2 regions of the Clostridium estertheticum genome follow, and region 2 is predicted to be linked to the other one. Evidence: a T-box and tRNA genes for the amino acid it is inferred to sense, from the RefSeq annotation. Region 2 holds a T-box; the other holds one or more tRNA genes.

Region 1 (16,904 bases), 1.3 Mb from region 2:
CGGCAGATATTTGCTCAGCAGCTGCAGAATTTTCTTCTGATACTGAAGATGTACTCTCAGCAGATGCTATTATGGTATTTTTACTGCTATTTATACCGAGTATTGAATTATTTATACCTGCTATTTCAGGTAATATATTTTCAATAGAAGTTATTATTTCCTTAAAGGAAGATATAGATGTATCTACAACAGAGATTTGTTTTGTAAGTTCTCCATTTGCAGTATCCGTAGTTTCAGTAACAATTTTAGTTTCTTGTTGTATGGATTTTAATAAATTATTTATATCATCTGAAGAATTTTTAGATTGCTCAGCTAGCCTCCCAATCTCATCAGCTACAACTGCAAAGCCTTTTCCAGACTCACCGGCCCTTGCTGCTTCGATTGCTGCATTTAGTGCAAGTAAGTTTGTTTGACTTGCAATAGCATTTATTAAATTTGTTATTTTTGTTATCTCATTAACACTATTAGTTAAGTTTGATATTTTGATGCTAACATCTTTAAAAGAAACTGCTATATCATTAATTGAAGTAGCAAGATGAGTTAATTCATTATTGCTATTTTGTGCTTTAAAGTTTATAGCATTTGTATTCTTATCAACCCCAGTTATTGATAAAGTAATATCTTCTAGCGTTTTACCAAAAGAATTTAGTGAACTACTCATATCCATAAGCTCTTGGGCTTGGCTAGAGGAACCTTGTGCAACTTCATTAATTGAACTTGATATTTCTTTAGTTGATGCATTCATTTCTTCAGATAGTGAAGATAATGACAGTGCTTGCTCTGAAATATATACCGAATCATGATTAATGTTAGTTAAAATATTTGAAATTGAAGTTATAGTTTTTAATAATGCAGTATTCATTGTACCAAATTCGTTAGTTAGTTCTGTATCAATTTTTACTGTAAAATCTCCATTAGATAATATATGCAGTTTATCTGTAAATTCTTTAATAGAATTTTTTAATACTAAAATAATGAGTAGAGATATAGCAGACAAAATTAAAATAGATAATAAAAATATAATTCCGAATGTAATACTACTACTATGATATAAGTTTCTAGACTTATCATTTTGAAGACCGGCAATGTGTTTTTGATAATCTACAAGATCTGTAATGTTTTTGGCAAGAATTGTACCAAACACACCCATATCAACATTTGTTATTTGTTTATCAGGAACAAGATTTCGTCTTCTTTGATCAATTATACTTGGAATGAATGAGTAATAATGTTCATAAGCATCCTTTGCTGATTTTACTAAAGCAGCTTCTGTTGAATCACCCCTCGATGTTATGACTTGTCTATTAATAATTGTAGTAATCTTACTGTTTAAATCTAACATCCCAGTTTCATTTTTTTTGTCAAAGGGTCTATCAATTATTTTAGTTAAAGTATTTCGAAGGACACCCATATATCCATTAACATCACCCCAATCCTTAAGTTTTGGAATAACGGTACTGTTAACATCATTACTAATAGCATACATTTTACTAGTATTAGTATAACCAATAGCGCCTACTGAGAGTGTTGCAAGCAATGATATAATCCAAATTATTATTATGTTTGTTGTAATTTTTGTGTTTTTCATTCTTTTTAAATTTATTTTCACGTATTATCCCACCTTTTATATATATTATCGTCTAATTATAGAATATCTTAACTATTATGATAATAATTTCTTTAATAGGGAAGCGTTAAACCATGCATTTGTACAATAATAGGAATATTTGGTATAATTAAAATATATATATTTATTTAAGGAGATGAGTAACATGCTTATTGTACAAAATCTTACTAAAAAATACTCTAAAGAAATAGCTGTAAACAATATTAGTTTTGAAGTTAACGAAGGTGAAATTGCCATTCTTTTAGGCCCCAATGGGGCTGGAAAAAGTACTACAATAAAATCTATTGCTGGATTATTAAAATATAATGGGTACATTGAAATTTGTGGGCACCCAAATAAGAGCATTGATGCAAAAAAAATATTTTCTTATGTTCCGGAAGTTTCAGCTATGTTTGATTTGCTAACGGTCTATGAGCATATAGAATATATAGCTGCGGCTTATGGAATAGAAGACTATAAGGATGAGGCTGAAGAATTACTTAAAAGATTTGATTTAAGTGATAAGAAAGACAAACTTGGGAAACAATTGTCTAAGGGTATGATGCAAAAGGTAAGCATTTGTTGCGCTCTAATAATAAGACCAAGGGTAATATTATTTGATGAGCCATTAATGGGACTTGATCCTAAGGCAATTAAGGAATTAAAGAAAGCAATTGTTGAGCTTAAAGAAAAAGGTTCAGTTATTTTAATAAGCACCCATATAATAGATAGCGTTGATGATTTCTGGGACAAGGTGCTTATAATGAAAAATGGGAATATAGTTCTATCTGGTACAAAGCAGGAGCTTAAGAGTAGAAATGAGACATTAGAGGAACTCTTTTTTGATGTAACGGAGGGAAATGTATGAAGCCATTATTTTATATAATAAGAAAATCTATAAAAAATTGGTTGCTTCAGTTAAAGCATGAACCATTAAAGCTTGTTTTATACATATTATGTTTAATATCTTTGTGTTTTGTATTTTTTGTTAATAAAGATACTAGTAGAGCAAAAAGTATTTTGGATCCAATGTTATATAGTACTATTGTCGGATGTGTTATTTTAATATTTACGGCTCCAGATATCTATTCATCAATAAATAAAGGAGCTACTTTTTTTAGAGGTGCGGATATAAATTTTATATTTACAGCTCCTATTAGCCCCCAAAAGGTCTTAATATATGGATTTATAAAACAAATATATTCTTCATTTATAGCAGTGGTTTTTGTTCTATTTCAAGGATACACTCTTAGTCGTTATAGTAACATTCAGTCCTATGGAATTTTAGTAATTGTTTTTGGATTATTTATTATGCTTATTTTCACATCAATACTAAAAATATTATTGTATTCCACAGCTTCTAAAAGTGTAAAAAACAAAACAATGATAAGAAATATTTTTAAAGGCTTAGGAATAGTTATATTAACAGGCTATTTTATAGAATTATATGTAACTATGTCACCAGGTAAGGCTATTATATCAATGCTAAATAGTCCTATAATCCCTTATATTCCAGTATACGGTTGGGTAAGAGAAATTATAATGGCTTCAATGAATGGCATTAGTACAGTGTTTATTATTTATACTATTTTAATAATAGCATTAGGTGCTATTTGCTGTTACATAATTTACTCTATGAAACTTGACTACTATGAAGATGTTTTAGCTTCAACTGAGTATAAAGAAACTGCAATCTCTGCATCAAGGAATGGTGAGCAAATATTTTTGAAATCTGGTAAAAAACCTAGAGTTAGAAAAGTTCAGTATACCAGAAAAGGAAAGTTTGCCTCCGCTATATTTTGGAGACAAATACTAGAGTATAAAAAAACAGGGTTTGGATTTATAAATATAGGGACCGTTATTTATGTTGTTATAGCAATAACTGTTGGCCTATATGGTCCAACTAAGGATCTAGCAATGATCTTAGGGGGAATGATATATCTTCAATTAATATCTAATTTTGCAAGCAAATGGCGAAAAGATTTATCAAACCAGTATATATATATGCTGCCTGATCATACGTTTAAGAAAATTATCTATGCAACTGTAGTTGATAATATAAAAAACCTTATTGATGGGACTATAGTGTTTTTGATAACAGGAATATTATTTAAAAGTAGCATTATGCTTATTATTCTTAATATAGTAGCATTTGAATCAATAGGTTCTCTTTTTATATATGGAGGAATCCTAACTAGGAGACTTTTGGGCGGTGGTGATAATATAGTAACTACGGGATTTATGAGAATTATGATATTAGTTGGGATAGTAACACCTGCTATAATTCTTCTTACCGTATTATATAGTTCGTCTAGTAGTTTTGTTGGAGTAGTTATAGCCTACACATCATTTATAGCATATAATCTTATATTTAGTGCTTTAATAATATTCTTAGGTAGGGGCGTATTTGATAATATTGAATTGTAGATCGCTGGATAAATTTTAAATTGAGGTGGTTTTATGCTACAGAATTATATTAAACAAATTCTAAGTTTACATAATTATATAGATGCTATTGTAATGGTTAATGAAAAGGGTGTTATTGAATATTCTGATAATTTTAGAAAAGATATTAATAATCTTTATGATGAGGAACTGGTTGGAAGATATCTTTGGGACATATATCCTAATCTAAATGATGAAAACAGTACATTGTTAAGGGTGTTAAAAAGTGGTAAAGCTATTTTAAATGAACAACAACATCTTGTGAATTATAAAGGCGTAGCCATAGATGCAATTAATTCAACATTTCCAGTAAAATCAGGTGAAAAGATTATAGGAGTAGCAGAGGTTTCAATATATATTGAACCTGAAAAACAAAGGAAAGATATAACATTAAGATTGAAAGAAAGAGAGGAAGAAAAAAGGCAACTATATGATATAGATCAAATTATAACTAATGATGAAAATATGTTAGATATTAAGAAAAAGATAATAAAAGTAGCGAAATCTGATTCTCCAGTTCTAATTTATGGACAAACGGGCACGGGAAAAGAAATGGTGGTTCAAGCTATACATAAAAATAGTAGCAGAGTTTCAAAGCCGTTTATATCTCAAAATTGTGCAGCTATACCGGCTACATTACTTGAGAGTATTTTGTTTGGTACGGTAAAGGGTAGTTATACAGGCGCTGAAAATAGAAAGGGTTTATTTGAAGCGGCAGATGGTGGTACTCTTTTTTTAGATGAGATTAATTCTATGGAAATATCTATGCAAGCGAAACTATTGAAAGCGATAGAAAGTTTGGAAATTAGAAGAGTGGGTTCAACTGAATGTATAAGGGTAAATGTTAGAATTTTGTCCGCGGTAAACGAATCTCCATTAAAATCTATTAGGGAAAATAAACTGCGACAAGATTTGTTTTATAGAATTGGAGTACTTCAAATTAGTCTTCCAGAGCTTAAGGATAGAAAAAATGACATTGAATTTTTGTCTAGTTATTTTATAAAAGAATATAATCGAAAAATGAAGAAAGAGATTAAGGGGCTTGATGAATCGGTTCTAAGAGTATTTAAAAATTATTTATGGCCAGGAAATATAAGAGAATTAAAAAATGTGATAGAATCTGCTTTTAATATAACATATAGTAATGAAATTGCAGTGGAGGATCTTCCAGACTATATGTTTTCTGTGAAAAGTGAGAAGAATTGTGCGGCAGGTCTTGTGGCGTCTGATAAATCGTTAAGCGAACTTGTAAAAAGTTATGAGAAAGACATTATAGTATATGCTATAAAAAACACGGGAAATGTAACAGAGGCAGCAAAGATGTTAAAAATATCAAGGCAAGCATTAAATTATAAATTGTCAAAATATAATATATAGTATAGCGAAAAAAATTTTGCGTAAAGGCAAAATTTTTTTCGCTTTATTAACTTGAAAATTTTTTATATTCCCTTAGACTAACCTGTTTATAGAATAAGTAGGTTGATAGCATATTGGCATAAATTTTGCTGTGTAAGATGTATAAGATAAAACGAAAGGGGATTTTACTATGATAAAAAATGTAATTGTAAGAAAGTTAAGCAAAAATTTCGCTGAGGGGATTACTACTTCAGATATGGGTAAGCCAGATTATAAGAAGGCTGTAAAACAACATGAGGATTACATAGAAGCTTTAAAGAAATGTGGATGCAATGTGTTGGTATTGGAAGCTGATGAGCGATATCCAGATTCAACTTTTGTTGAGGATGTAGCTATTGTAACAGAGAAATGTGCCATTATTACAAAGCCTGGTGCAGAGTCAAGAAAGGGAGAAGAAAAAGGAATTATTGATGTTTTGAAAAAGTTTTATGTCAACATAGAATATTTAAGTGGAGAGGCTTGTTTGGATGGGGGAGATATATTAAGGGTAGAAAATCATTTTTATATAGGTCAATCTAAGAGAACTAATGCAGAAGGTGCAAGACAGCTCACAGAAATACTTAGCAAATATGGATATACATCATCTACTGCAGATGTACTTCATATACTTCATCTCAAAACAGGATTAGTTTACTTAGAAAACAATATTTTTGTTGCCACTGGAGAATTTAAAGAACACAAGTTGTTTAAAGATTTTAAAGAGTTTAAGGTGATTAAAGTAGATGATAACGAGTCATATTCAGCAAATTGTATTTTAATAAATGGGTATCTTATCATTCCAACAGGATTTAAAAATTCAAAAAAAGCATTATTAGATGCAGGGTTTAAAATTATTGAGGTGGATATGTCTGAATTTGAAAAAATGGACGGAGGACTTACTTGTCTTTCACTTAGATTACCAAAGGATTAATGTTAACATAATTGGGTAAACTATGAAATACACTGGTTATATGCAGTGTAATTTTATATTAGAAGGGAGCATATTTATGAATAAATATAATTTAAAGGAAACAAAACAATCTGATGAACAATCAGGAGATAATGAGGATGTTAGTGGGGCTTCAAACGCTAAGGTAACTCAAATGTATAACATGCCTAACATGACGAGCGGTCCTAGTGATGCTACGGAAGAAGAAAAAGAAAAATTATATGGTCGCTCAATTGCAAACAAAGGTATTAATAGAAAATAACATTAAGGCAGGATGATTATCCTGCCTTAATATTATTTTTGAGATTAAACTAAATCTATATTAAGTTATAGGTAATACAGACTGGTTTATGGTTTATAGGTTCATCAACAACTACGGCATCTATGTTAAATATCTTTTTTAGATTATCATTAGTCATTATTTCTCTAGGGGTTCCACTACAAACTATGTTACCATCTTTAATTCCAACCATATAATCTGCGAACCTTGCTGCGTTATTTAAATCATGAATTACCATGACAATAGTTTGTCCATGTAATTTATTTAAATCATCCAATAATTGTAGAATTTCTAACTGATGTGCTAAATCTAAATAAGTTGTAGGTTCATCTAATAATAAAATTTCTGTTTCTTGTGCGAGAGTCATAGCTATCCATACCCTTTGTCTTTGTCCACCGGATAATGACTCTATAGGCCTATCTTTGAATTCTTCCATGTTAATTATCTTTAGTGCCCAATCTATTTTTTCTTTATCCTTGGCCATTAATTTACCAAATCCACTTTGATGAGGAAATCTTCCATAGGCTACAAGTTCACCTACAGTTAACCCATTTGGTGCCTCGGGACTTTGAGGTAAAACCGCCATTTTTTTTGCTATTGATTTCGAACTTAAACTTTGAATGTCATTACCATTTATGTATATGATTCCGTTTTTAGGTTTTAATATTCTTGCAATAGTTTTTAATATGGTTGATTTTCCACAACCATTTGAGCCTATAATAGTTGTAATTTTTCCTTGAGGTATATTTAAATTTAAATCTTTTACAATGTCAGAATCTCCATAAGAAATAGAAAGATTCTCAGTTTTTATGCTATTCATATTGAGCCTCCTAAGCTAAGCATTCATAATTATTCTTTCATAATCAAATAAATGAAATAGGGTACCCCAATAATTGAAACAACTATTCCAACAGGCATTTCAATAGGAGCTAAAACGTTTTTAGCTATAGTGTCAGACAACAATAAAATTATTGAACTAACTAAGGCTGAAGTTGGTAATAATAATTTGTGCTTTGGTCCAACAAGTTTTCTAGCTACATGTGGAGAAATCAACCCTAAAAATGCTATGGTTCCTGCAACAGCTGTAGCTGCTCCTGCTAAGGCCACGGTATATATTAGTAGTGTCCTTCTCTCTTTTTCTATATTCACGCCAAGTCCGACTGATAACTCGTCACCTAAACTTAAAACATCAAGGTATCTAGCCTTATAAATTATAAGTCCTGTAAAAATGAATACAAAAGGGAGCGTTGCTATAACATAATTCCAATTAGTTCCCCAAATACTTCCTGAGGTCCAAATCATTATTTTGTTAAAATCCTGCGTTGAAAATCTAAATTGAAATAGAACCAATATAGCAGAAAAAGCAGAATTGATACCTATACCCATCAGGATCAATCTAGTGGGATTTATACCTTTTTTCCATGCTAAAGTATAAATAAGGAAGGCCGCAAAGCCTGCTCCAAAGAGAGCTATAATAGGCATAGTAAATATAGTAAGTAAATTTACATCAGAATATGCTTTTCCATTCATAAAATATATATAAATAACTACAGCTAGTGCTGCACCAGAACTTATACCTAATATACCAGGGTCTGCGAGATCATTTTTAGTTATTCCTTGAAGTACTGTTCCGGATACTGCTAAAGCGCTTGCTACAAGTAGAGCTATAATTATTCGTGGAAGTCTCATAGTGAAAAGTACTAGTTCCTGTTTTTTATCTCCTTGTCCAAAGAATGTTTTAATTACATCAATAGGACCTATAGCAAAGGTTCCTATATTAAAGCTAATTATAAATATTGAAAGGAGCAAAATAGATAAAATGCTTATAATCAAAATTAGTTTTTTCTTTCCTTTATGTGTATGTTCTATAATGATTTTGCCTCCTTTCTTACGATATATATGAAGAAAGGTACTCCAAGAAGTGCAGTTAATGCGCCAATAGGAGTTTCATAAGGCTGATTAATCATTCTAGCGGCTATATCGCTAAAAACTAGTAAATTTGCGCCAAGAACTAGAGAACATGGGATTATAAATCTATAATCTGGTCCAACTAAACTCCTTACAATTTGGGGGACAATAAGACCAAGAAAAGCAATATTACCGGCAACTGCAACGGAACTACCACTTAATATTATTACGATTACTATTCCAATAAATCTTATAATGTTAGTTTTTTGACCAAGACCTATGGCAATTTCTTCTCCTAGGCTCAAAATGGTTATTTTAGGAGAAAGAATTATAGCTGCAATGACTCCGAATGTACCAAACGTGGCTAATAATTTTACACCTTCCCATTTCGCAGTAACAAGTCCTCCTGCAATCCAAAAACTAAGTTCCTGAGATAAATTAGAGTACATTGCAATAGCAGTTGCAAGAGATATTAAAAGGGTACCTAAAGCTGTGCCTGCTAAAACAAGTTTAATGGGACTAACTCCTTTAATAGATCTAGAACTTAAAAGAAATACTATTATCCCACTTAAACTAGCTCCAATAAAAGCAAAAATCATTAAACCTGAAGAACCGATATTAGCCTTCATTGCAAAGGCTATAGCTATTGTAAAAGTTGCACCTTGGGTAATTCCCATTATTGAAGGGTCAGCAATTGGGTTTCTTGTTATTCCTTGCATTATAGCACCTGATACTGCTAAAAATGCTCCAACTAGAGCAGCTGCAATTACCCTAGGAAGTCTTATATCGTGGATAATCTTTGAGTTTATATCATTGCTAGGTGAAAGCATGATACTCAAGACTGTATTTAAATCTATATGTTTTGCACCAAGGGATACTGACAAAACAATTCCGAAAAACAGTATAATAAGTCCAATTACAATTATAAATGTACTCATAATAAGTCTATTCATCTTTTTCTTCTTTTGATTAAGTATTATATTATTCATTAAAGTGATGCACCTCACAGATTATTTCACAAATTCTTTCTTTATTGAATCAAGTAATAATTCTCTTCCTATTGGAGAATAACCTTGTGCAAAATATGGAGAACTAGGAAGCAGTGTAACATTTCCAGCTTTTACAGCTCTCATGCTTTTCCAAACAGAACTACTTAATAAATCCTTTTTATCCACATCAGTTGCTATAACTACAACATGATCTGCATCAATTGATGATAAACCTTCCATAGTTACTACTGGTAAACTTATTCCCTCTTGTTTTGGCATGTTTTTAGGTTGGGATAATTTCATATCTGATAATAACATTGAACCTATAGCTGCATCGCTAAAAATGTAATATTTGCCTGCGCTAGCGAGTACGGTAAGGTAAGTTTGTGTGCCATTAGTTTTCTTAATTTCATTACCTATTGTTATAGCTTTTTTATCGTAAGATACTAACCATTTTTGAGCATCTTTTTCTTGTCCAAACAGCTTGGAGATATTTGTTAGTTTTGATCTCCAATCATTAGCATAATCTTTAAGCATTACAACTGGTGCAATAGCTTTTAATTGTTCATATATTTTGGTTTGCCTCTCGCTCATTATAATTAAATCTGGATCAAGTTTTAGGATAGCTTCCATATCCATAGTTTCCATCATTGAAAAACCTACAAGTTTAGAAGAGTTCAATTTATCTTTTAGGTAACTTGGCTTTTCGGTAGTTTTATAAGAATCAGCATTGGCTGTACCTATTGGTGTGTGATTTAAAATTAATAATTCCTCTGTTGATCCAGATATATCAACTATACGTTTAGGACTTGTGGGCACCGTTACATTGCCTTTCATTGTACTAACCACTTTAGTTACACTTACTTTCTTAACCGGTTCTGCAGCTTTTGAACAACCTGCAAAAACAGCAACAGAAATTAAAGCGGATGTTAATACTACGAATAATCTTTTTTTCTTCATGGAAATCCTCCTAAATTGTTTAAGTTAATATGTATAAAAATAATGATTAAGTAAATTATAAATTATCATTTTAAATGAAAATGAAATTAAGAATCATTATCAGTCAAATACAATATTTATTATATCAGAACTATTAAGTATGTCAATAATTTATTTTGAACCTAGAATATATCTAAAAAAGGGCAAGGAACTTATAAATAAAAAAATATTTTAAATAGTTTAATTATATGGTATAATATTAAAGGTAACTTAATATATGGAGAGATGTCCGAGTGGCCTATGGTACCTGCCTCGAAAACAGGCGAACGGGTTATTCCGTTCCGGGGGTTCAAATCCCCCTTTCTCCGCCAAAATCAAGGGCTCTAGCAGATTGTGCTAGAGCCATTTTAGTATGATTTTTTAATAAAAAAGGAGCATGTGACGCCGGTTTGACGACAAAATAGGAAAGACTAAACGGAAATGGATTTTAAGTATTTTTTTATATTATCAAAATGGATGATTTGAATATGAAAAAATAGATTTATAATATGGTACGGTGAACCGTATCACAAATAACGGTGATTTTTTATTGATAGGAGGTTGATGTGTTTCGCATCCACCAGTGAAGCCCTCAACTAATTGAATTTAGTTGAGGGTTTTATTTATTCTATAATTTAGTTGGATTAAAATGATGAAAGGTGAATCGTATCACAAATAACTGTTACTTTTTATTAGGTTGAGTTGATATGCTTCGCTTCAACTAGTGAAACCTTTGATTAGTATTATTTAGGCAAGGGCTATTTTATGTTCTAATTTATTCTTGAAATTTGACATACTGTTTAAAGGATAAAATTGCGCAGCGTATTTTGCAGCCAATAAAAAAAGCGAATAAAATAAAGAAAAAGTATTGCTGCTAAGTAAATTTATATAAATAACAAATAATGTATTGACAATAATTTATTGCAGCAGTATAATTAAGAAAAGTAGAGAGGTGATATTATGAGTTTAAAGTTAAAGAAGAGTTTTAAGAATAAAATAGAAATTGACCCTTCTAGAGAAACAATGATTATGACTATTGAGGATATTTGTAGAAGAGTTGATGAGGGTAAAATTGTGATGCCAATTTTTCAAACAGGGTTGCGATGGACTGAAGTAAAAAGAAGCGATTTATTATCTTTTGAATTAAATGGATTTGCAGCAGTCTCGCCAATTTCAATGTGCCATTTGGACTTTGGATTTGACCCACAAGAAGATATATATGTAAAATATGGTTCTCAAATAAGTCTGATGACTAGAGAAAAATTAATTGGAATCCGCGGAGAAGTATACTCTTTAACAGATGGTCAGCAAAGAATTTCTACAAATTATAAGTGTTATATTGGGCATGAAGATTTTAAAAATTATGTGGTAGATTTAGAGGCTGGCAAAATTGTAGTATTAAAAGATTCTGATGTTCCTATAGAAGGACAAATACCTGTTGGTGTTATATATAATAAGGATTTTAAAATCTTTGATGATTATGTAAGAAAGCATAAAGAATTACAAGATAGTTCATTAAACACATACCTTTCTCTTATTAGAAATAAATTTTTAGGTTATAGATATACTGTGAATTTAGCCAGAAACCTTGATGAGAAGCAACAAATGAAATGGTTTGAGATACTTAACAATGCAGGTAGTAAAATACCACTTAAAGAAATGCGTTTATCTAGATTAAAGATAAAAGATGTTGATTATCATAGTGAATATATTAGTAAATTTATTAAGCAGTTAGTTGACAAGAAATATAACGAAATATTTACAAGTAAATCAACTCAAGTTTCATATCCTTTAGCAGCTTTAAATCCAGCATATGATTATTTATTTTCAAAAATTGATACGAAAAAAATAGCTCCTATTGCTTCTGATGTTAAAGAAGGTAGAATTTGTGATTTAGATACAGAAGAATTAAAAAAATTATTTGAAATGACATTGAATTCTTTAGAATTGACACTTGAGTTTATTGATAGTAATGAACTGGACATTCCAATCAGAATGGAATTTATTACGTTTGCAATGGGATATTTTGTTTATGGTAATAATGAAGAGTTATCAGAAGTAAGAAAAGAATTTTTGATTAATTGGTTTAATAATATCGAATTTACGAATATGGTTAACACTACTAAGAGACTAGAGTATTACAAATTAATTAATATGATTCCAATGGCTGAAGTAAATTAGTACTTGTTCTTTTAATTAAATCTAGAACTGAATTAATAGAGACTTTAATTGTTTTATTAATAGCAGTTAGATAATTAATAAATTCTAGAATAATATAAAAATGGGGTTCCTAGAATGTATACAATTAAAAAAAATGTAAACGCGATATACAATTAGTTTATATAGGGTAGTGTAAAATACTTTATTATGTTAAAGGATAAGAGTAAGTCAATCAGTAGTTTATGGACAAGGTATCATTTAATATGTCAGTATAATAATTTAAAAATCCCCAAAAGAAAAAGAAAAAGCTCAATAGATTGCCGTCCATTGAAGCTTTTCTAAAAACAAATTCATTATTTAAAAATTTAAATTTCTTATCACAAGAAATTATCTTACATTAAGTAGTGAATATTGTCAATGTTTTTAGCGATAAACTAGGTGCAATAGTAGGAGAGAAGTAGTATTGCAATTGTATTTTTCGTGGGTTTATATATAAATATAAGATAAAATTCATTATTTTAAGGAGGATTTATTTATGAAGGCAACTAAAATTAAAATGAAATCTGGATGTGGAACATCTAATAATTTATTAGAAATTGATAGTATTTATTTAATGGAGTGTGAACAGGATGGTTTTTATAAAAAAGATAAAGTATATGATTATTTGGTGAAAAGTAATAAGGGAATCCAAGTAGATATTCACCCATATCCAAACTTAATACCTATGACGAGTCCATCACCTAACTATGAGAAATATGTAAAATCATCACCAAACAGTACATCAATTGACAACTTGTTAAGCCTACCTAGAGAATAGGGGAGGGTAAAGAGATGATAATTAATGGCAAGAGAATACGAAATATTGATAAATACCTTTCTGAGTTTCAAGAAGGGGAGCATCTTTATATTGGACTACAAAATGTAGAAATGTATTGTGATGAGGTAAGAAAATATGGACTTCTAGGAGATTTGTCGGAGAAATATGCTTTCTTACCAAGACCTATTAAAAGTGTTACAAATTTTAATGCAAACGGGCGATGGGTTATCGATAAGTCTGTTCCCAGGGAGGATAGGACTTTTGAGAGTGAGTATCATATAGTGGATTGGCATGGTAATGACCATTATGGCACACGTTATTGTACAAAAAAGTGTTATCATAGCAATCTAATTCCACCACCGGAAATTGAGCTTATATACACAAATGGCTTGTTACTTTCACCATTATTAATATATACACATGAGAATAAAAATATAATAAAGCATACTATAAATATGTATCTTGAGATGTTTGGAGTATGTGAAACATTGACTGAAAAATATACTCCTAAGCAAACAATAACTATGGAAAGGTTAACCTGGACTGTGTTTCCTAAAGGTGAATATCCTTGGAAAAAGGCAAAGTCATATCTTGGTGCAATTCTAAATACGATACCAACTAGGCACAAAGCCATTATAAGCAAAAGACATGAAGCAATTGCAAAAAATGTACCAGACTTCATGGCAATAGGAGACCAAGGATTTTGGGGATACGTAATTTATGGTTTTATTAAAAAAGGTATCTTTATATTTGAGTCCAATAAGCCCAATAATGCTACCTATGTTTTTAGAGGAAATTGGAAACAAGCTTCAAAGCTGACTAAGTCAGAAATATTAAGTGGACAACTTCAAGAAGCAAGAATTATTCATGATAAGAAATGGAATAATGGTATTAGTAAATTAATTAGTTAATCATATTGAGAGTGTAGTTAAAGTAATTGATAAATAAAGTCAACAATGTAACTGCACTTTCAATGCTATTAATTAGTACAGAATTTAGCAAGAAATTTATAGGGTATTTTCTATAGGATACTATAAATCACTGTTCTAGAAGAAGAAATGAGTTGCTACAAGCAATAATAAGTAGGATAACCATAAAAGATAAAAAGAACTACACTTTTACGAAAAGGTACAAAAATAAATATAAATACAGACCTTATAAAGTATCGGTACTTAATAAGGTTTATTTTTCGTTACAGTTTGATTAAATGAGACAATATGTTAAACTTATTAATTACCATTAAGAGGTCAGAAAAGAGAGTATTAAAAGAATTTTAGTAGGAGTAATATAGAAAAAATCGGAATTATTTTTACGCCTTGGACAGGATGAGTGGTATATAATAAAATTATAAATAAATAAGTGGAGGGATTTAATATGTATAGTTGGTCTGAAAATGATGATATTATAGCATTTTACTTATATCTATATAGTACTAAAGAAATTAATTTTACGTATGATAAAATATCTAAGAAACTTGGAATGAGCATAGGAAGCTTAAATATGAGAAGAAAGATTTATAAGCACTTAGATAATAAACTAGGGGGGCTATGTAATGCAGCAGGGCAAACAATTATAGTATTTGAACGGTTTAAAGGAATAAATTGTAGGGTTTATAAAGAAATAGTTGATAAATTATTAGCTTAATATTGATTATATAGGTAGTGTTATATATTTAATAATATATGAAGAAGTGATGCAAGAGAGCATGTGGATAATCTGTTTTCAATGTTCAAAAGGTTCGTAAAAGGGCAAGATTGCCTGAAAAGAGAATATAGGGTAGAGCGTCGTGAAAATGGATCATCTCATGAAGAAAGATATTAAGCTGCAAAACTTTGGGATAATTCACTGCAAAAATATCTAGTAGTAGCTGCAATAAAGCATGTGTTGCTGTATAATGACTACCAGAAAATTAGTTGTAAATATTTCGCTGCATAATCTAAATAGTGCAGTGAATTGTAACAAGTCTAAGATTGAGTAAAATCTGTCTAAGGCTATTTTTTGCACATGTAACAATCCTAAATTTAAATATATATTATTACTTTGAATAATAAAAGTAGAATAGTGGGGGAATTTAAAATGAAAAAGGAAAGCGTAAGCTATGAAATAATGATAGATTTGATTACTAATATAGTTGAAAAATATATTAGTAATGATGGAGAAAGAAAAGACATACTAATACCATTGGAAAAGGAACAGGAGCATCTAACAAAGAGCCTAAGAGACCTAGAAAACAGAAAGAACAGAGTCTTTGAACTATATGAAGACGGCACAATAGACAAGAAACCTCTGGCACAAAGAATGGAAACCATAACTGACGAAATAGATATACAATCTAAGCGTAGGATACAGCTACAATTAAAATTGGAAAACAATGACTCAGTCAACATACAATATGAGGTAGTAAGAGATACTTTGAGAGATTTTAATAACCTACTAGAAATAACTGCTCAAGAAGGAAAGAAAACTTTGCTAAAATTAATTATAAATAAGATAACTATAAAAGATAAGAAAGATATAGAAAGTATAGAGTTACACTTTGACGAAAAGGTACAAAAATATTTCATAAAAGATAAAGAAGGAGAATCCCTAGATAATGGGGGTTCTCCTTCTTTTATTTTGTTTACTATTATAATATGAATAAAAATAAGCTTTATATTTTTAGAGGTTATATAGACTACATGTAATTATGGTATTAATGTATCTTAATATTAAATGAAATAGTAGACTGGAAGAATAGTTTTCAGGAAAATATAGAAAAAAACCGATTACTAGTAATATATGTACTGGGTATAAGAATATTCATAAGTTGAATTGCAATATAGTAGATGATATACTTATAAGTATATAATTAACAATAAGATTGTAGGGTTGTGGGGGGATTTATAATGACAATAGAGGAAAGATTGGATAATTTTAAGGTTGATTTAAAAGATAATACCATGTCAAATTTGCAAATAACTAGGCGGCATTTTAGTTTTGGAACACCATATATTTTTGATAAGGATGAAAGCAAATATTATAAAATAAAAGAAAAAATAGCCGATAAGTTTTTAATACATACTGATAGTGTAAAAATGGTTGGTTCTGCAAAATTAGGATTTAGTATAGCTCCACATAAACTTTGGAAGCCATTAAATGATGAATCAGATATTGATATGGTTATAATATCCAATGATATATTTGATTTATATTGGAAAGAGTTATTTGAATTTAATAATATTGATCATACTTCTAGAACCGAAGAAGAGGATAAACAATATAAAAAGTTTATAGAGTATTTCTTTAGAGGGTGGATAAGACCAGATAAATTTCCATTCAGTTACTCAAAGAAAAAAGAATGGTTTGAATTTTTCAAATCCATATCTTACAAAGAGTTT
Region 2 (16,904 bases):
GTTTAAAATGGTGGAGGAAGTGGGATTCGAACCCACGGTACGCTTTCACGTACGTCGGTTTTCAAGACCGGTGCCTTAAACCAACTCGACCATCCCTCCATATTGTAGCAACAAAATATATTATATCAGTATAAATATTCATTGTCAACATATTTATTGTTTTTTTGTATATTTCATGCAATAAATCTCAATTGCAATAAATAAAACGCCTTAATATCAAATATTAAAGCGTATATTTATTATATTATATTTACAATAATCTTTTTATTTTGTTATTACTGTATTTTTTCCCATATATTTTAATAGAACTGATGGTATAGTTATTGATCCATCTTCATTTTGGTAGTTTTCAAGCACTGCAGCTAACGCTCTTCCAACAGCTACTCCCGATCCATTAAGTGTATGGATGTATTGAGCCTTATCTTTTTTATTGTCCTTATATCTAATATTTGCACGCCTTGCTTGGTAATCTTCAAAATTACTACAGCTTGATATTTCAACATACTTATTATAACTTGGCATCCAAACTTCAATATCATATTTAAATGAAGCTGTAAATCCTAAGTCGCCTTTACATATTTTAACTATTCTATAAGGAAGTTCAAGTCCTTGTAAGACTGATTCTGCATCAGCAAGCAATTTTTCAAGTTCCGCATAAGAATCTTCAGGTTTTGTGAATTTAAGAAGCTCAACTTTATTAAATTGATGTTGCCTTATAAGTCCTCTTGTATCTCTTCCTGCTGATCCTGCTTCTTGTCTAAAACACGCACTATATGCAACATGTTTTATAGGAAGATCCTGACCATTTAGTATTTCGTCTCTATATATGTTAGTAACCGGCACCTCAGCTGTAGGTATTAAGAAATAGTCTGTATTAGCTACCTTAAAGGCATCTTCTTCAAATTTAGGTAGTTGACCAGTGCCAATCATACTTTGCCTGTTAACCATGTATGGAGGCAATATTTCTGTATATCCATTTGTGTCCACATGTAAATCTAAAAAGTAGCTTATTAATGCTCTTTCAAGTCTTGCTCCAAGGCCTTTATAAACTGTAAACCTTGAACCTGTGATCTTTCCGCCTCTTTCAAAATCTAAAATATCATTATCTATTCCTAAATCCCAATGTGCTTTAGTTTCAAATTTAAAATTTGATGGTTCTCCCCATTTTTTTATTTCAACATTATCTTCTTCTGTATTGCCGAGTGGTACGTTTTTATTAGGGATATTTGGGATACTTAACATAATATTTTTGATTTTCTCATCTACCTCAGATAACTCAGCATCATAGTTTTTAATTTCATCTGAAAGCTTTTTCATTTCAACCATTATTTCTTCTACGCTTTCACCATTTTTTTTCATTTTTGGTACAAGTGCAGATTCAGTATTTCTTCTGTTTTTTAACTCTTCTACCTTTGTTAATATATCTCTTCTTTTTTTATCAAGATACACAACATCATCAATTAATGATACTTTAAAATTTTCCCCTCTGTCTGCCATCAATGCCTTTATTTCTTCCGGATTATTTCTTATTCTCTTTAAATCTAACATAATTATTCCTCCTTAAATATATTATAAATGTTTGTCATTCTAAATTCTTAATTAAGATACCTAGATTATAAATACAATAAAAAAAGAGTCATCTTCCCTAAAAAAAGGGACGAAAGACTCCGCGTTGCCACCCTACTTGATTAAATATAAATATAAATATCTAATCCTCTTTATCAAATATAACGGTTATACCGTACTGCTACTCACAGTCCCTCGGAAGTGGATTCGCAAAAATGAAGGTATCAGTTTACACCAATCACTGACTCTCTTAACCTTTATATTTTGTTACTATTTTCATCATAGGTTTTATACTTTATTAAATTATACTTTTATGCTAATAATTTCAAAGTAATATGGTTTATTTTATATAAAACATTACATCTAATTTTTTATAAAGTCAATAAAAACTTTTAATGTCAAATTATATGTACTAGCTATTTCTCTCAACATTTTTAGTACAGATAATATCAATTCCGGTATTAAGTAAATTTTTACATACTACATCACCTATTTTTATAGGTGGCCCCACATGTATTCTACTCAATGCCTTAGAGCACTCTATCCACATCTTCTTATTAATAGGTTTACTCGTTTTTACTGAAACCACATTACATAAATCAGAACCCTTTATCCTAACTAAAGTTGTTAATACATCTTCATTTTCATTAATGTCGTAACTAGTTTCTTCTTTCAAGTATACTCATCCCCTACATACTATTAAATTCTTTTATTCTACATAACAAAATATTAGAGTCTTTTGAGTCCTTAGTTATTTCTGTCATTTTTTTACTGGTCTCTCTGGCTAAAATAGAAACGACTTTATTTAAGCAATGTGCCCCTTGGCAATTTCCAAATGCAGCGCCAGTTCTCCTTTTAACACCTTCTACTGTTCTTGCACCAAGAGGTCTCCGTATAGCATCAACTATTTCACCCTCGGTTACCTTTTGGCATCCACATATTATTCTACCATATTTTTCATCAAGCTCTATAACTCTTTTTCTCTCTTCATCACACAAATCGCGGAATTTATAGTTTTCTCTTCTTTTATCATTAAAATCTTTTTTAAGTTTACACTTCATATTACTCACTACACTCTCACATACGATACTTGCAATAGCTGGTGTCATAGTAACTTGACCGTAGTGTTTTCCTTTGATTTGAATAAGTCCTTCGTCTATACTGCTATCATCTATTACCATAGGATTTTCGAAAAAAGGCCAATCCAAAAACATTTTAACATTCATATCATCCACGACACTTGTTATCTTAGACACCCTTTTTACTACCTCATCATAACTAACATTCTCTCTTATACTAATAGCGGCTACTGTATCTCCTTCCATAGTTGGAAGTGTATAAGTCCTCTCGCCCTTAGAATTTATCATAAATAATGCATGAGAATATTTTGTTTTTTCATTATTATCTAGAAGTATATATTTCGATACTCCCTTATTATTATCTATATCATTTCCATTCATGATAGGTTTCTTTTTATTTTCATTAACTTCTTTTTCATTTCCTATGCTGTAATTTTCCGATGGCGTTGTATTTATTACCATTTTACAAGTTAATTTATTTTTATTGGTAATAACTTTAAAACCTTTTGTTAGTTCTTGAATGTCTATTACTTCTTCTTCTAGTTTAAATTTAACACCATTATCAAATGCTACTTCGCCATAGGATAATGCTAAATCAAATGGACAAATTACACCTGTATTTTTAGAATATAGTGCTTTTTTTATGTCTACATTTAGATTTGGTTCCATCTCATATATATATTCAGGGTCTAAAATAAGCACATCCTTTGTTCCTCTATCTATTGCTCTATTATATATTCCTTGTATTATATCTACTTCTTCATCAGTTTGAGCAAGTATTAAGGAACCACATCTTTTGAATGGAATATTAAATTTAGCACTTATAGTATCCATCATTTTATTTCCCATGCGTTCAAGCTTTGCGGTTAAAGTATCTTCACTCTCAACGCCATTATATATCATAGCAGTATTTATTAATGCTACATCATCTGCTATATCATAGTCTTTTTCAATAACAGCTATATTAAGATTATATTTTGAAATTTCATAAGCTACTGCACATCCAATTATTCCTCCGCCTAAAATAAGTACATCATAATCCATTATAACCCTCCAGCATACCTAAACTTTTTCTTTACATTGTTATTATATCCTTTTTTTAAACATACGACGCAGTATATAAAAACTTTTTAGATTATGTTAAATATATTCTATTTAATTACCTTATTAAGCACATCACCTAATAGTTTTATATATGTTTCATATTCATCCATTTTACCATTTCCTTTGGCTTCCATTGCCTTATTATATAGATCTTTAGCAATTTTTATATTATCCGATGTTTTAGAATCTAAATCTGAATTGTATACAGATTTAGATATATTAGTTCTATCATTAATATCAAATATTTGTTCTAATGCTAATTCTATATTATCATCTAAAATTATTTTGCCACCATAAGATACTATAACTTTTTTCATCTCTGGTATACTTGTTTTACCCTTAGCCCTTAAATACATAGGCTCTACATAAAGCAGAGAATTCTTAATTGGTACAATTACTGTTTCTCCAAATTGAACCTGAGACCCTTGCGTATTCCAGAGTGATAATTCCTTTGATATTACAGTATCTTGATTTATCTGTTGCTTAAATAATACTGGGCTATACACCGTTTGCTTTGGTGGCAATATATATAAGACCATTTTACCATAATTATTTCCATCCATCCTTGCTCCAAACAGCGATGCCATGTTATCCCGACCTTTAGTATTGAAATATTCAAGTAAAACCATTTCCTGCTTACTTTCCTTTGGTAATTTCATTATTAAGTAAGAAGCATCAATCTTTTCTTGTTTAGCTTCAATTTTCTCTTGATTTGTTGCTATCGACCATACATCATCTCCATTATAAAATACTTCTGGGTCTGTTATATGATATTTTTCTAAGAGATTTGATTGCAAACTAAATAGCCTCTCTGGGTATTTAAAGTGTTCTTTTATACCACTTGGAATTGACTCTAAATTTTTAAATAATTCGGGAAATATTTTTGAATAGCTATTTACTATAGGATCATTTTTATCAACTATATAAAAGTCAGGAGTTCCATCTAATGCATCAATAACTACTTTAACTGAATTCCTTATATAATTTTTGCCATCTTGTGGCTGTGAATATGGATATCTATTTGAAGTTGTATATGCATCTATAATCCAATATACCCTTCCTCCATTTATTACAATGTATGGATCATTATCATATGTTAAAAACGGAGCAATTTTTTTTACTCTTTCAAGTATATTTCTATCAATTAATATTTTACTTTTAGACGTAATGTCGTCAGATAATAAAAATTGAGCACTTTTTTGATCTATTGCAAATAGAATTCTATTTAAAATATTCATCTTTATTCCAGCCATACCTTCATAACTATTCATTTGGTTTTCCCCGCCCTTAGGGTAATCAAGCTCTCCAATTTTAGTATTAACAATGCTATAATCATTGGTTTTTTCACCAAAATATATTCTGGGATTAGCTAACTTTATATTTGTTTTATTTTCTAGTGGTATATTGTTAATTATGAAATCTGGTTGTCCTTCACTAGTTACAGAATTCACCTTACTCACAACAACGCCATACCCATGTGTATAAACTAAATGTCTATTCTGCCAAGTGTTTGAATTACCTTTTAACGACTCTAAATTAACTTCTCTCGGTGCTATAAATATTTGATTATATTTTCCATTAATATTATATCTATCAATATCTATATCATTAAATCCATAATAATACCTTAAATATTGGAATTGATTATAAAATTCTAACGCCGGTTTATAAGAATTTACTTTTATATTATTAACGGTATCTTTATTTTCTTTAATATCCTCTTTTGTTAAATCATTTTTTATCTCAAATGGTATTTCATCTATATTATTTATATTAAAAGCTTTTCTTGTACTATCTATATTGTACTGAATATAAGGTTTTTCTAGAGTTTTTTCGTTTGATTGAACTTCAAATTTTTGAACTGAAACTGATGTTATATTTTCCCCAATAATTAAAACAATTATCACAACAAAAGATATAACTATAGGTTTTATTTTATTTGTTAATATGCTTATAAATGTTATTATGGCAGATATTAAAGATACTACCGATATTACCTCATAAAACCTTAATGTTACATTTACATCCGTATAACTTGCTCCAAATACTATTCCATTTTGTGAATATACTAGATCCCAAGATTTAATTAAATATCCTAAAGACACTAAGAGTATTACAATTAAAGATAAAGCGGCAAGCTGCCTTCCTGCAAATTTAGTTAATTCGCCTCTTACGTTTCTAATATTCTTAAACTTTTTAAGTACAAAAAAATTATTCCTTCTTCTTGGATACATTATATAATCCTTTGACCTTAATATAATATACGTTATTATGGTAATTATCATTAAGCACACAATAAGAATTATAAACATCTTATATAGTGATTCAATTAATGGAAGTTTAAATATAAAAAATGAAATATCTTTTTTAAATAATGGATCTACAGAATTAAACTTTGTAGTACTCGCAAATTGTAATATTGTATACCAATATTTAGATGCAAAACTAAAAGATATTATAAAAGAAATTATAGTATTAATTAGAATACTAATACTACGTTTTATCTTTTCTTTATTTTTATTACCCTCTTCGACCTTTTTGCTTCTTAAAATAGTTCCTTTAACTATTTTATAATATGTCCATATTGATATATAACTTACTATAAATACTGGTATCATTAACTTTAAAATTGATGTTATCTTAGTAAAATATACAGATAAATAGCCAACTTCTTTAAACCATTGAATGTTTATGGCCAGCTTAACTATGTTACCTAAGAAAATTATAATAAATACTATTATCACGATAATAGTTACTATTGTTTTTTTCCCTTTCACAAGATTCACCTCTTATTTAATTTTAGTAATCTTCCTAGAGTTGAATATTTTGTTTCAATTGCACCAACTGGACATAATTCTTGACAACAAAAACATCTAATGCATTCATTCATATTCCATTTAGGGTTTAATTTATCTCCATTTTTAACCATTGTAATCACCACTGGCTTCTCTGGACATACCTCTGCACACCTACCACACCCTATACATTTTTCTTGAATAAGTGTTGGATTTGGTGCTATCATTCCCCTTAAAAAATTAGTTACAGCTGGGTTTATAAAATAAAAATTACCACCCTTTCGGCATAGTTTAAAGTTTTTTGCTTTCATATCCTCTAATTTTTCTCCAAGTATGTTTATATCTTTTGGAAGCACTACTCCCCAATTGCTATCGTATGCCTCTTTTAATACTGGTGTATCTAATGGGTTGTCATAACCTATAATCCTAACTGCAGTGGAATCTACAGCCGTTAAGCTTTGTCCCATAATTAAAGTATTCAAATTAAACGCCTGACCACTTTTAGGACCATTACCTTCCATCGCAATTATACCGTCTAAGATAGCAAAATTAGTCCCTACAGCGGTATTCAAATCCAGAAGCATCTTACAAAAATTATTTGCATCGGGCATTCTTGTATGCCAAGTTGCCTTCTGCGTTCCCGGTATGCATCCAAATTGATTTTTTACAGCCCCTGTATAATAAGCCATAGCATGTGTTTTAAGCTTTGGAAGTGTTATAACAACATCTGCGTCATAAGCAGCTTTAGCAACGTTCCACGATTTACATAAAATAGAATTATCTAATCTAACATGCACTGATTCTTTAAAATCTTCAAATTTAACCCCATATCTATCTGCAACTTCCATAAGACCAGATTTTTCTGCTGCCTTCCTTGAATCACCAAAACCTGGTGAATCACCAAAGCTAACATAATTTGAATATTCCTTAACAATTCTAATTACTGCCTCAAAAACAGCATAATGAGTTACCACTGGTGACTCCTTGCTTTCAACACTTAACATGTTAGGTTTCAAAAGTACTTTACTATCTTTAGGTATTAATTTTCTTAAAAATTCATCTCCACCCAATAATTCAAATCCTTCCCGTAACTTTTTTTCTATTAAATCAACATCATATTGTTCGCATTTTAAAAGTGCAACATTTTCCATAATAATCTCCCCTTATTAAATAAATCATCTCCTGCGGAGCTTCAATATTACAAAAATAAACTAATCAGAAATTAAATAATTTTTCTCTTTTAATTCTTTTATAATAGATTCTATAATTTCCTCATTATCCGCCTTTATAGTATGCAAATGTATACCTTTAGTTAAATATGATAATGGCTGAACACTTGATTCTTTAAATTTTTTTGTAAATACTTCGATATCCATAAGCGATTTTATCATAATCATTGCTCTTATTTCGCCATATAAAGGGTGCTCTACTGTTACATCTTCTACCACCCCTCCGAACTTAACAATACATTCAAGCTCATTATATATGTCATTACGTCCATGTGAAACTGCTATTACTCTCCGCACAAAATTATTTTCTTCACTAGGAATCAAATAACCTTCTGGAGTTGCAATTATGTTTACTCCTTCTGCTCTTATAATTGCTATATCCTTTACAATAACCTGCCTTGTGACTCCTAATTTTTCTGCTAGAAACTGACCTTTATATGTATTATTATTTGTAACTAGTAGATTTCTAATATATTCTCTTCTTTCCTTTGAATTCATTTCATCCTCCTAGTATATGTATTTAATTATATTCTAGCACTCTTCACTAGTTCTTAAAAATGTTTTATAATATATAAATTATTCCATTTATATATACTTTTTTTAATTTATTATAAATAGTTATAAAAAAAGAAACTATTATTAGTTTCTTAATTTTTATTATCACATTCCTTTAATATATTCAATTCTATATCGTCTATTATACTATTGTTATGATGATTTTTTATCAAAAATAAAAATCTATCATCGTATCCATATTGTTTCAATAAATTACAACCTATCTCTCCATGGTTATAATACATATTAACATTTTTTAATTTGTTAAATGCTCTAATTTTTCCATTTGTTATTTTATGCAATATAACCATTATAGCTTTATCTATTGGATTCATTGTACTATATATCTTGCCTATATCATGTAACAATGCTACTTTTATCAAATTAATTGATTGTAATTTTCTTTTGTTACAATTTGTTTCTACATCTCTAGCTACATTTATGCAATGCTTTTGTTCATATGTAGGTAGTTTATTAAATAACTTCAATTCATAAGTTTTTAAATAAGTTTTTAGGAAATCTACATCTTTATCATTAAGTTTAGCAACCATTGATCTGTAAAACTGCTTTATTCTATATAGTGACAATGTAGTTCTCCCTTCATATTCTAAACTTTTTTATTCATTTACACATTTCATTTGAGTATTTTTATTAATTTACAACTAATTTTTAACGAAATAAAAAACAGTCTAATATAGACTGTTTTTTGGTGGAGATAAAGGGAATCGAACCCTTGACCCCCTGCGTGCAAGGCAGGTGCTCTCCCAGCTGAGCTATATCCCCATATGGTGGACCTTCAGGGACTCGAACCCCAGACCGACCGGTTATGAGCCGGTAGCTCTAACCAACTGAGCTAAAGATCCATATGAATATTTGGCGACAACCTACTCTTCCACAAGGTCACCCCTGCAGTACCATCGGCGCATTGAAGCTTAACCTTCGTGTTCGGTATGGGAACGGGTGTTACCTTCATGCCATAATCACCAAATTTATAAGGTATTAACCTTACTTTAAAAGTATACCAAGCAATAGTTAAATTGTCAATACATTTTATGAGATATTCTCTCAAAATTGCACAGTATTCGCATTATTAATATTAATTGTTACTTATGTTATCTTGGTCAAGCCCTCGACTTATTAGTATTAGTCAGCTGAACATGTTACCATGCTTACACCTCTAACCTATCAACCTGGTGGTCTTCCAGGAGTCTTACTTGCACCACACTTACGTGTGGACAATGGGAAATCTCATCTTAGGGTGGGCTTCACGCTTAGATGCTTTCAGCGTTTATCCCTTCCAAACATAGCTACCCAGCGATGCCACTGGCGTGACAACTGGTGCACCAGAGGTTTGTCCATCCCGGTCCTCTCGTACTAAGGACAGCTCCCTTCAAATTTCCTACGCCCGCGACGGATAGGGACCGAACTGTCTCACGACGTTCTGAACCCAGCTCGCGTGCCGCTTTAATGGGCGAACAGCCCAACCCTTGGGACCTACTTCAGCCCCAGGATGCGACGAGCCGACATCGAGGTGCCAAACCTCCCCGTCGATGTGGACTCTTGGGGGAGATCAGCCTGTTATCCCCGAGGTAGCTTTTATCCGTTGAGCGATGGCCCTCCCACGAGGTACCACCGGATCACTAAGCCCGACTTTCGTCCCTGCTCCACTTGTAAGTGTCGCAGTCAGGCTCCCTTCTGCCTTTGCACTCTTCGCGCGATTTCCAACCGCGCTGAGGGAACCTTTGGGCGCCTCCGTTACTCTTTCGGAGGCGACCGCCCCAGTCAAACTGCCCACCTAACAATGTCCTGTGACCAGATTCATGGCCTCCAGTTAGAACCTCAGTACTGTCAGGGTGGTATCCCAAGGATGACTCCACACAGGCTGACGCCCATGTATCGTAGTCTCCCACCTATCCTGTACAGACAATACCGAAATTCAATGCTAAGCTACAGTAAAGCTCTACGGGGTCTTTCCGTCCAATCGCGGGTATCCAGCATCTTCACTGGAACTACAATTTCGCCGGATGTACTGTTGAGACAGTGCCCAAATCATTACGCCATTCGTGCGGGTCGGAACTTACCCGACAAGGAATTTCGCTACCTTAGGACCGTTATAGTTACGGCCGCCGTTTACTGGGGCTTAAGTTCATAGCCTCGCCGAGAGCAAGCTCTCAGCTAACTAATCCCCTTAACCTTCCAGCACCGGGCAGGCGTCAGCCCCTATACATCAGCTTTCGCTTTAGCAGAGACCTGTGTTTTTGCTAAACAGTTGCTTGGGCCTATTCTCTGCGACCTACTTACGTAGGCACCCCTTCTCCCGAAGTTACGGGGTCAATTTGCCGAGTTCCTTAACAGTAATTCTTCCGATGGTCTTAGGATTCTCTCCTCACCTACCTGTGTCGGTTTGCGGTACGGGCACCAATATCCTCGATAGAGACTTTTCTTGGCAGCGTGGAATCAGATACTTCAGCAATAAATTGCCTTCCCCATTACATCTCAGCGTTAAGAGCAAACGGATTTGCCTGCTTGCTCCGCCTAAATGCTTAGACACACATCCAATAGTGTGCACATCTTATCCTCCTGCGTCATCCCATTTCTAATAACGTCCATTGGTGGTATCGGAATATCAACCGATTGTCCATCACCTACGCCTTTCGGCCTCGGCTTAGGTCCCGACTAACCCTGAGAGGACGAGCCTTCCTCAGGAAACCTTAGGTTTTCGACCGTTAAGATTCTCACTTAACTCTCGCTACTCATGCCAACATTCTCACTTCTGTACCGTCCACCACTCCTTACGGTATGACTTCAGCCAGTACAGAAAGCTCCTCTACCGCTTACACAATTGTGTAAACCCATAGCTTCGGTGGTAAGTTTTAGCCCCGGACATCTTCGGCGCAGGATCTCTTGACTAGTGAGCTATTACGCACTCTTTGAATGAGTGGCTGCTTCTGAGCCAACATCCTAGTTGTCTTAGAAATCCCACATCCTTTTCCACTTAACTTACACTTTGGGACCTTAGCTGATGGTCTGGGCTGTTTCCCTTTTGACTACGGATCTTATCATTCGCAGTCTGACTGCCGAAATAAAAGTATATGGCATTCGGAGTTTGATAGGGTTCAGTAACTGTTGTCAGCCCCTAGCCCATTCAGTGCTCTACCTCCATTACTCAATTAATCGACGCTAGCCCTAAAGCTATTTCGAGGAGAACCAGCTATCTCCGAGTTCGATTGGAATTTCTCCGCTATCCACAGCTCATCCCATGGTTTTTCAACACCAACGTGGTTCGGACCTCCACGGAATTTTACTTCCGCTTCATCCTGGCCATGGATAGGTCACCCGGTTTCGGGTCTACGACATGCAACTAGAACGCCCTATTCAGACTCGGTTTCCCTTCGGCTCCGTACCTTAAGTACTTAACCTTGCTACATATCGTAACTCGTTGGCTCGTTCTACAAAAAGCACGCCGTCACACATAAAAAGTGCTTCGACCGGTTGTAGGCACACGGTTTCAGGTTCTATTTCACTCCCCTTCCGGGGTTCTTTTCACCTTTCCCTCACGGTACTTCTTCACTATCGGTCACTAGGTAGTATTTAGCCTTGGGAGGTGGTCCTCCCAGCTTCCCACAAGGTTTCACGTGTCTCGTGGTACTCTGGATTAGATCTGACTGTTCTTCCTTTTCATTTACAGGCCTATTACCTTCTGCGGAGCAGCTTTCCAGCTATCTTCAATTAAAGAATTGCAGTATTTATGATCTATCCTCAACCCCTAAGTCAAAGACTTAGGTTTGGGCTCATTCCCTTTCGCTCGCCGCTACTTAGGAAATCGATATTTCTTTCTCTTCCTCCGGGTACTTAGATGTTTCAGTTCCCCGGGTGTACCTCTGTATACCTATTTATTCAGTATGCAGTACATAGTTGTTACTATGTGGGTTCCCCCATTCGGAAATCTTTGGATCACAGGCTATTTGCGCCTACCCAAAGCTTATCGCAGCTTAACGCGTCCTTCTTCGGCTCCTAGTGCCAAGGCATTCGCCATGCGCCCTTTGTAGCTTGACCTTTGATTCTGTCTATTTACATAGACTATTTTGTTTCTTAATATTAATTTTGCGAAATCATAATAAATTAACCTATAACCACTCTCGTGGATCTAAATCTTTTTAAAACAATTTTATACACTGTGCAATTTTCAAAGAACATTTTAAGAAAAACTATTAATTAATTAGCTCCTAAGAGTTAATATAATTAGTCTCTCAAAATTAAACAGAGAAATAGGAACGAGTAATTACAATAGATATTTTGAAGAATAATTAAATTCTTCTATTGCATCGACCGAAGTCAATACATCTACTCCCTAGAAAGGAGGTGATCCAGCCGCAGGTTCTCCTACGGCTACCTTGTTACGACTTCACCCCAATCATCGATCCCACCTTCGGCCGCTGGCTCCTTACGGTTACCTCACGGACTTCGGGTGTTACCAACTCTCATGGTGTGACGGGCGGTGTGTACAAGGCCCGGGAACGTATTCACCGCGACATGCTGATTCGCGATTACTAGCAACTCCGGCTTCATGTAGGCGAGTTGCAGCCTACAATCCGAACTGGGATGAGTTTTTGAGTTTGGCTCCACCTTGCGGTCTTGCATCTCTTTGTACTCACCATTGTAGCACGTGTGTAGCCCTAGACATAAGGGGCATGATGATTTGACGTCATCCCCACCTTCCTCCCGGTTAACCCGGGCAGTCTCACTAGAGTGCTCAACTTAATGGTAGCAACTAATGATAAGGGTTGCGCTCGTTGCGGGACTTAACCCAACATCTCACGACACGAGCTGACGACAACCATGCACCACCTGTCACCTTGTCCCGAAGGACTTCACTCATCTCTGAGTTATGCAAGGGATGTCAAGTCTAGGTAAGGTTCTTCGCGTTGCTTCGAATTAAACCACATGCTCCGCTGCTTGTGCGGGCCCCCGTCAATTCCTTTGAGTTTTAATCTTGCGATCGTACTCCCCAGGCGGAATACTTAATGTGTTAACGGCGGCACCGAGGTTCGACCCCCGACACCTAGTATTCATCGTTTACGGCGTGGACTACCAGGGTATCTAATCCTGTTTGCTCCCCACGCTTTCATGCCTCAGCGTCAGTTACAGTCCAGTAAGTCGCCTTCGCCACTGGTGTTCTTCCTAATCTCTACGCATTTCACCGCTACACTAGGAATTCCACTTACCTCTCCTGCACTCTAGACACCCAGTTTCAAATGCAGCACCCAAGTTAAGCTCGGGTATTTCACATCTGACTTAAATGTCCGCCTACGCATCCTTTACGCCCAGTAAATCCGGACAACGCTTGCCACCTACGTATTACCGCGGCTGCTGGCACGTAGTTAGCCGTGGCTTCCTCCTCTGGTACCGTCATTATCGTCCCAGAAGACAGAACTTTACAACCCGAAGGCCTTCATCATTCACGCGGCGTTGCTGCGTCAGGGTTTCCCCCATTGCGCAATATTCCCCACTGCTGCCTCCCGTAGGAGTCTGGACCGTGTCTCAGTTCCAATGTGGCCGATCACCCTCTCAGGTCGGCTACGCATCGTTGCCTTGGTGGGCCTTTACCTCACCAACTAGCTAATGCGCCGCGGGTCCATCTCAAAGTGAAATTCCGAAGAATTCCTTTGATGTTAAGATCATGCGATCAAAACATATTATGCGGTATTAATCTCCCTTTCGGGAGGCTATTCCCCTCTTTGAGGCAGGTTACCCACGTGTTACTCACCCGTCCGCCGCTAATTGACCCCGAAGGATCGCATCGCTCGACTTGCATGTGTTAGGCACGCCGCCAGCGTTCGTCCTGAGCCAGGATCAAACTCTCAATTTAAAAGTTTACACTTTTTTAGTTGAAATAATTAATCTGCGCCAACTGTTAAGTTGGTTAGCAAGCTCATTACATACTTTTTAGTCTTACGACTAAATATTACTTTTACTAAAGTAATTGACTGGTTAAAATAAAATATTATTTCATTTCTTTACCTATTTCTCTGTTTAATTTTCAAAGACCAATTTGCTTTGTCATCATGTGACGACTTCTACTATTATATCTGTTATTACTTTGATTGTCAATATATATTTTCTATTTTGTAAAATGTTATTTTAAATTAAGAAAACTATGCAGCCTTTAAACTTAAATTGTTGTTACTATTAATTCGTAACGACAAGATATATTGTATCAAATTTATTTGATACTATGTTTACAAAAATTCTACTTCTCCACAGATTATACTATTTTTTTCTTTATATCCCTCTGTTTTTCTCCAAATTAAGCATTGGGATACACTAGGTTAGTTATTTATAAAGCAAAAAAAGTACTTATTTGAAATATATTCAAATAAGTACTTTAGAACTTTATTCTTCTGTTTTATCAGTCGTATTATCCACTACATCTATATCCTGATTTTCATTAACAGAAGCTTCTTTAATGCCATCCTGTGCAGAGTCTTCTTGTACAACTTCGTAATTCATCTCTCCATCAGAAGATTCCTCATCCGTATCAATTACATCACTGCTATTAATTTTAGCAATAGCTACAATGTTATCTCCATCTCCGTTCTTCATTAAGGTAACTCCCATAGTATTCCTACTTGTGGTCGATATTCCAGCTACATTTAATCTTATAACAATACCATTACTGTTTATAAGTATCATTTCGTCGCCATCTTTTACTATTCTTGCCCCAACGAGTTTTCCTGTTTTGGCAGATACCTTATAAGTTATTACTCCCTTACCACCTCTATGTTGAAGTGAGTATTCAGAAACTAAAGTTCTCTTACCAAATCCATTTTCACTTATAACTAAAAGTTCTTCTTCAGGTGTAACTATATTCATAGAAACTACGATATCTTCTTCTCTTAAGGTTAATGACTTAACCCCGGTTGCAGTTCTACCCATACCTCTTACATCTTTTTCACTAAATCTTATAGAGTAACCATTTCTAGTAACGAACAACATTTCACTATCTCCATTAGTTATTGCAGCTCCAATTAGTTCATCATCTTCTCTTAAGTTTATTGCATTTAAACCATTCTTCCTAATAGCTGAATATTTATCTAATGATGTTTTCTTTATTAAGCCATTTTTTGTTCCCATTACAAGATAATTATCCTGAGCAAACTCTTTAAGACATATAACCGCTTGAATCTTTTCATCACTTGCAAGTGGTATAATATTTATTAGGTTTGTTCCTTTAGCTGTTCTTCCACCTTCTGGAATCTCATAAGCTTTTAACTTAAATGATTTTCCTTTATTTGTGAAGAATAAAATGTTATTGTGAGTAGTAGTTATAAAGATATGTTCTACAAAATCATCTTCTTTTGTAGTAACTCCCTGTATCCCTCTACCCCCTCTTTTTTGAGAGCTATAAGTATCAGCTGGAAGTCTCTTTATATATCCTGCATGAGTTAAAGTTATTACAATATCTTGCTCTTGTATTAAATCTTCCTCATCTAGGCTATATGGATTTTTTTCTATTGATGATCTTCTAGTATCACCATATTTATTTCTAACTTCTATTAATTCATCCCTAATTATGTTTAATAATACTAATTCATCTGCTAATATTCCTTTTAAGTAATTTACTGTTTTCATTAATTCGTTGTACTCATCTTCAATTTTACCTCTTTCAAGGCCTGTAAGTCTTCCAAGTCTCATTTCAACAATAGCCGTAGCTTGTTTTTCAGATAAATCAAACGAACTCATTAAGCTTTCTTTAGCCTCACTAATGGTCTTTGATGCTCTTATTAAACGAATTACTTCGTCAATATGGTCTAGCGCAATTTTCAAACCTTCTAAGATATGGGCTCTTGCTAGTGCTTTATCAAGATCAAATTGAGTTCTTCTTCTTATTACGTCTTTTTGATGTTCTAAATAGTAAACTAAAATTTGTTTTAGATTTAAAGTTAGTGGTTCATTATTTACAAGAGCTATCATTATAACTCCAAAAGTATCTTGCATCCTGGTATGTTTAAATAACCTATTTAATACTATATTAGGATTTGCATCTCTTTTTAGTTCTATAACAATTCGCATACCTTCTCTATCTGATTCATCTCTTAAATCTGATATTCCATCTATTTTTTTATCTTTTACTAGGTCTGCGATACCTTCTATAAGTTTTGCTTTGTTAACTTGGTAAGGTAACTCTGTTACTATTATTGTATTTCTACCTTTATTCTCTTCAATGTCTGTTTTAGCCCTTACAAGTATCCTTCCTCTTCCTGTTTCATAAGCACTTTTTATTCCTGCTCGTCCGAGTATTATTCCACCTGTAGGAAAATCTGGTCCTTTTATTTTTGTCATTAAATCGCTTATAGTAACTTCTGAATCTTCAATAACCATAAGTACTCCATCTATAACTTCTATTAAATTATGTGGAGGTATATTGGTTGCCATTCCTACTGCAATTCCTGTTGATCCATTAACTAAAAGATTCGGAAATCTTGAAGGAAGTACTGATGGTTCTTTTTCTTCTCCATCAAAGTTAGGAACAAAATCTACTGTATCTTTATTAATATCGCGAAGCATCTGAGTTG

What was found. A T-box is a leader RNA that pairs with one kind of tRNA and senses whether it is charged. The one in region 2 lies ahead of serS (serine--tRNA ligase), so its partner is inferred to be a tRNA-Ser.
Region 1: it has a tRNA-Ser gene. The T-box ahead of serS (serine--tRNA ligase) is inferred to sense a tRNA for this amino acid. The anticodon was not compared.

Annotation. Positions count from the first base shown of each region.
Region 1 is NZ_CP015756.1:1,271,573-1,288,476, forward strand. Features, by position in the region: gene A7L45_RS05975 (methyl-accepting chemotaxis protein) at 1-1,609, opposite strand, end outside; gene A7L45_RS05980 (ABC transporter ATP-binding protein) at 1,773-2,474, shown strand; gene A7L45_RS05985 (putative ABC exporter domain-containing protein) at 2,471-4,033, shown strand; gene A7L45_RS05990 (sigma-54 interaction domain-containing protein) at 4,067-5,428, shown strand; gene A7L45_RS05995 (dimethylarginine dimethylaminohydrolase family protein) at 5,598-6,377, shown strand; gene A7L45_RS06000 (hypothetical protein) at 6,454-6,657, shown strand; gene A7L45_RS06005 (ABC transporter ATP-binding protein) at 6,713-7,495, opposite strand; gene A7L45_RS06010 (FecCD family ABC transporter permease) at 7,525-8,508, opposite strand; gene A7L45_RS06015 (FecCD family ABC transporter permease) at 8,541-9,572, opposite strand; gene A7L45_RS06020 (ABC transporter substrate-binding protein) at 9,594-10,532, opposite strand; tRNA gene A7L45_RS06025 (tRNA-Ser) at 10,791-10,882, shown strand; gene A7L45_RS06030 (DUF262 domain-containing protein) at 11,511-12,731, shown strand; gene A7L45_RS06035 (DUF3892 domain-containing protein) at 13,246-13,527, shown strand; gene A7L45_RS06040 (hypothetical protein) at 13,542-14,438, shown strand; gene A7L45_RS06045 (hypothetical protein) at 14,902-15,171, shown strand; gene A7L45_RS22755 (hypothetical protein) at 15,604-16,164, shown strand; gene A7L45_RS06055 (hypothetical protein) at 16,413-16,904, shown strand, end outside.
Region 2 is NZ_CP015756.1:6,573-23,476, reverse strand. Features, by position in the region: tRNA gene A7L45_RS00100 (tRNA-Ser) at 9-99, opposite strand; gene serS (serine--tRNA ligase) at 265-1,548, opposite strand; T-box leader at 1,651-1,858, opposite strand; gene A7L45_RS00090 (DUF1667 domain-containing protein) at 1,979-2,242, opposite strand; gene A7L45_RS00085 (NAD(P)/FAD-dependent oxidoreductase) at 2,256-3,689, opposite strand; gene A7L45_RS00080 (UPF0182 family protein) at 3,797-6,526, opposite strand; gene A7L45_RS00075 (DUF362 domain-containing protein) at 6,532-7,695, opposite strand; gene A7L45_RS00070 (transcription repressor NadR) at 7,756-8,271, opposite strand; gene A7L45_RS00065 (HD domain-containing protein) at 8,421-8,915, opposite strand; tRNA gene A7L45_RS00060 (tRNA-Ala) at 9,036-9,111, opposite strand; tRNA gene A7L45_RS00055 (tRNA-Ile) at 9,115-9,191, opposite strand; rRNA gene rrf (5S ribosomal RNA) at 9,200-9,316, opposite strand; rRNA gene A7L45_RS00045 (23S ribosomal RNA) at 9,446-12,384, opposite strand; rRNA gene A7L45_RS00040 (16S ribosomal RNA) at 12,684-14,197, opposite strand; gene gyrA (DNA gyrase subunit A) at 14,722-16,904, opposite strand, start outside.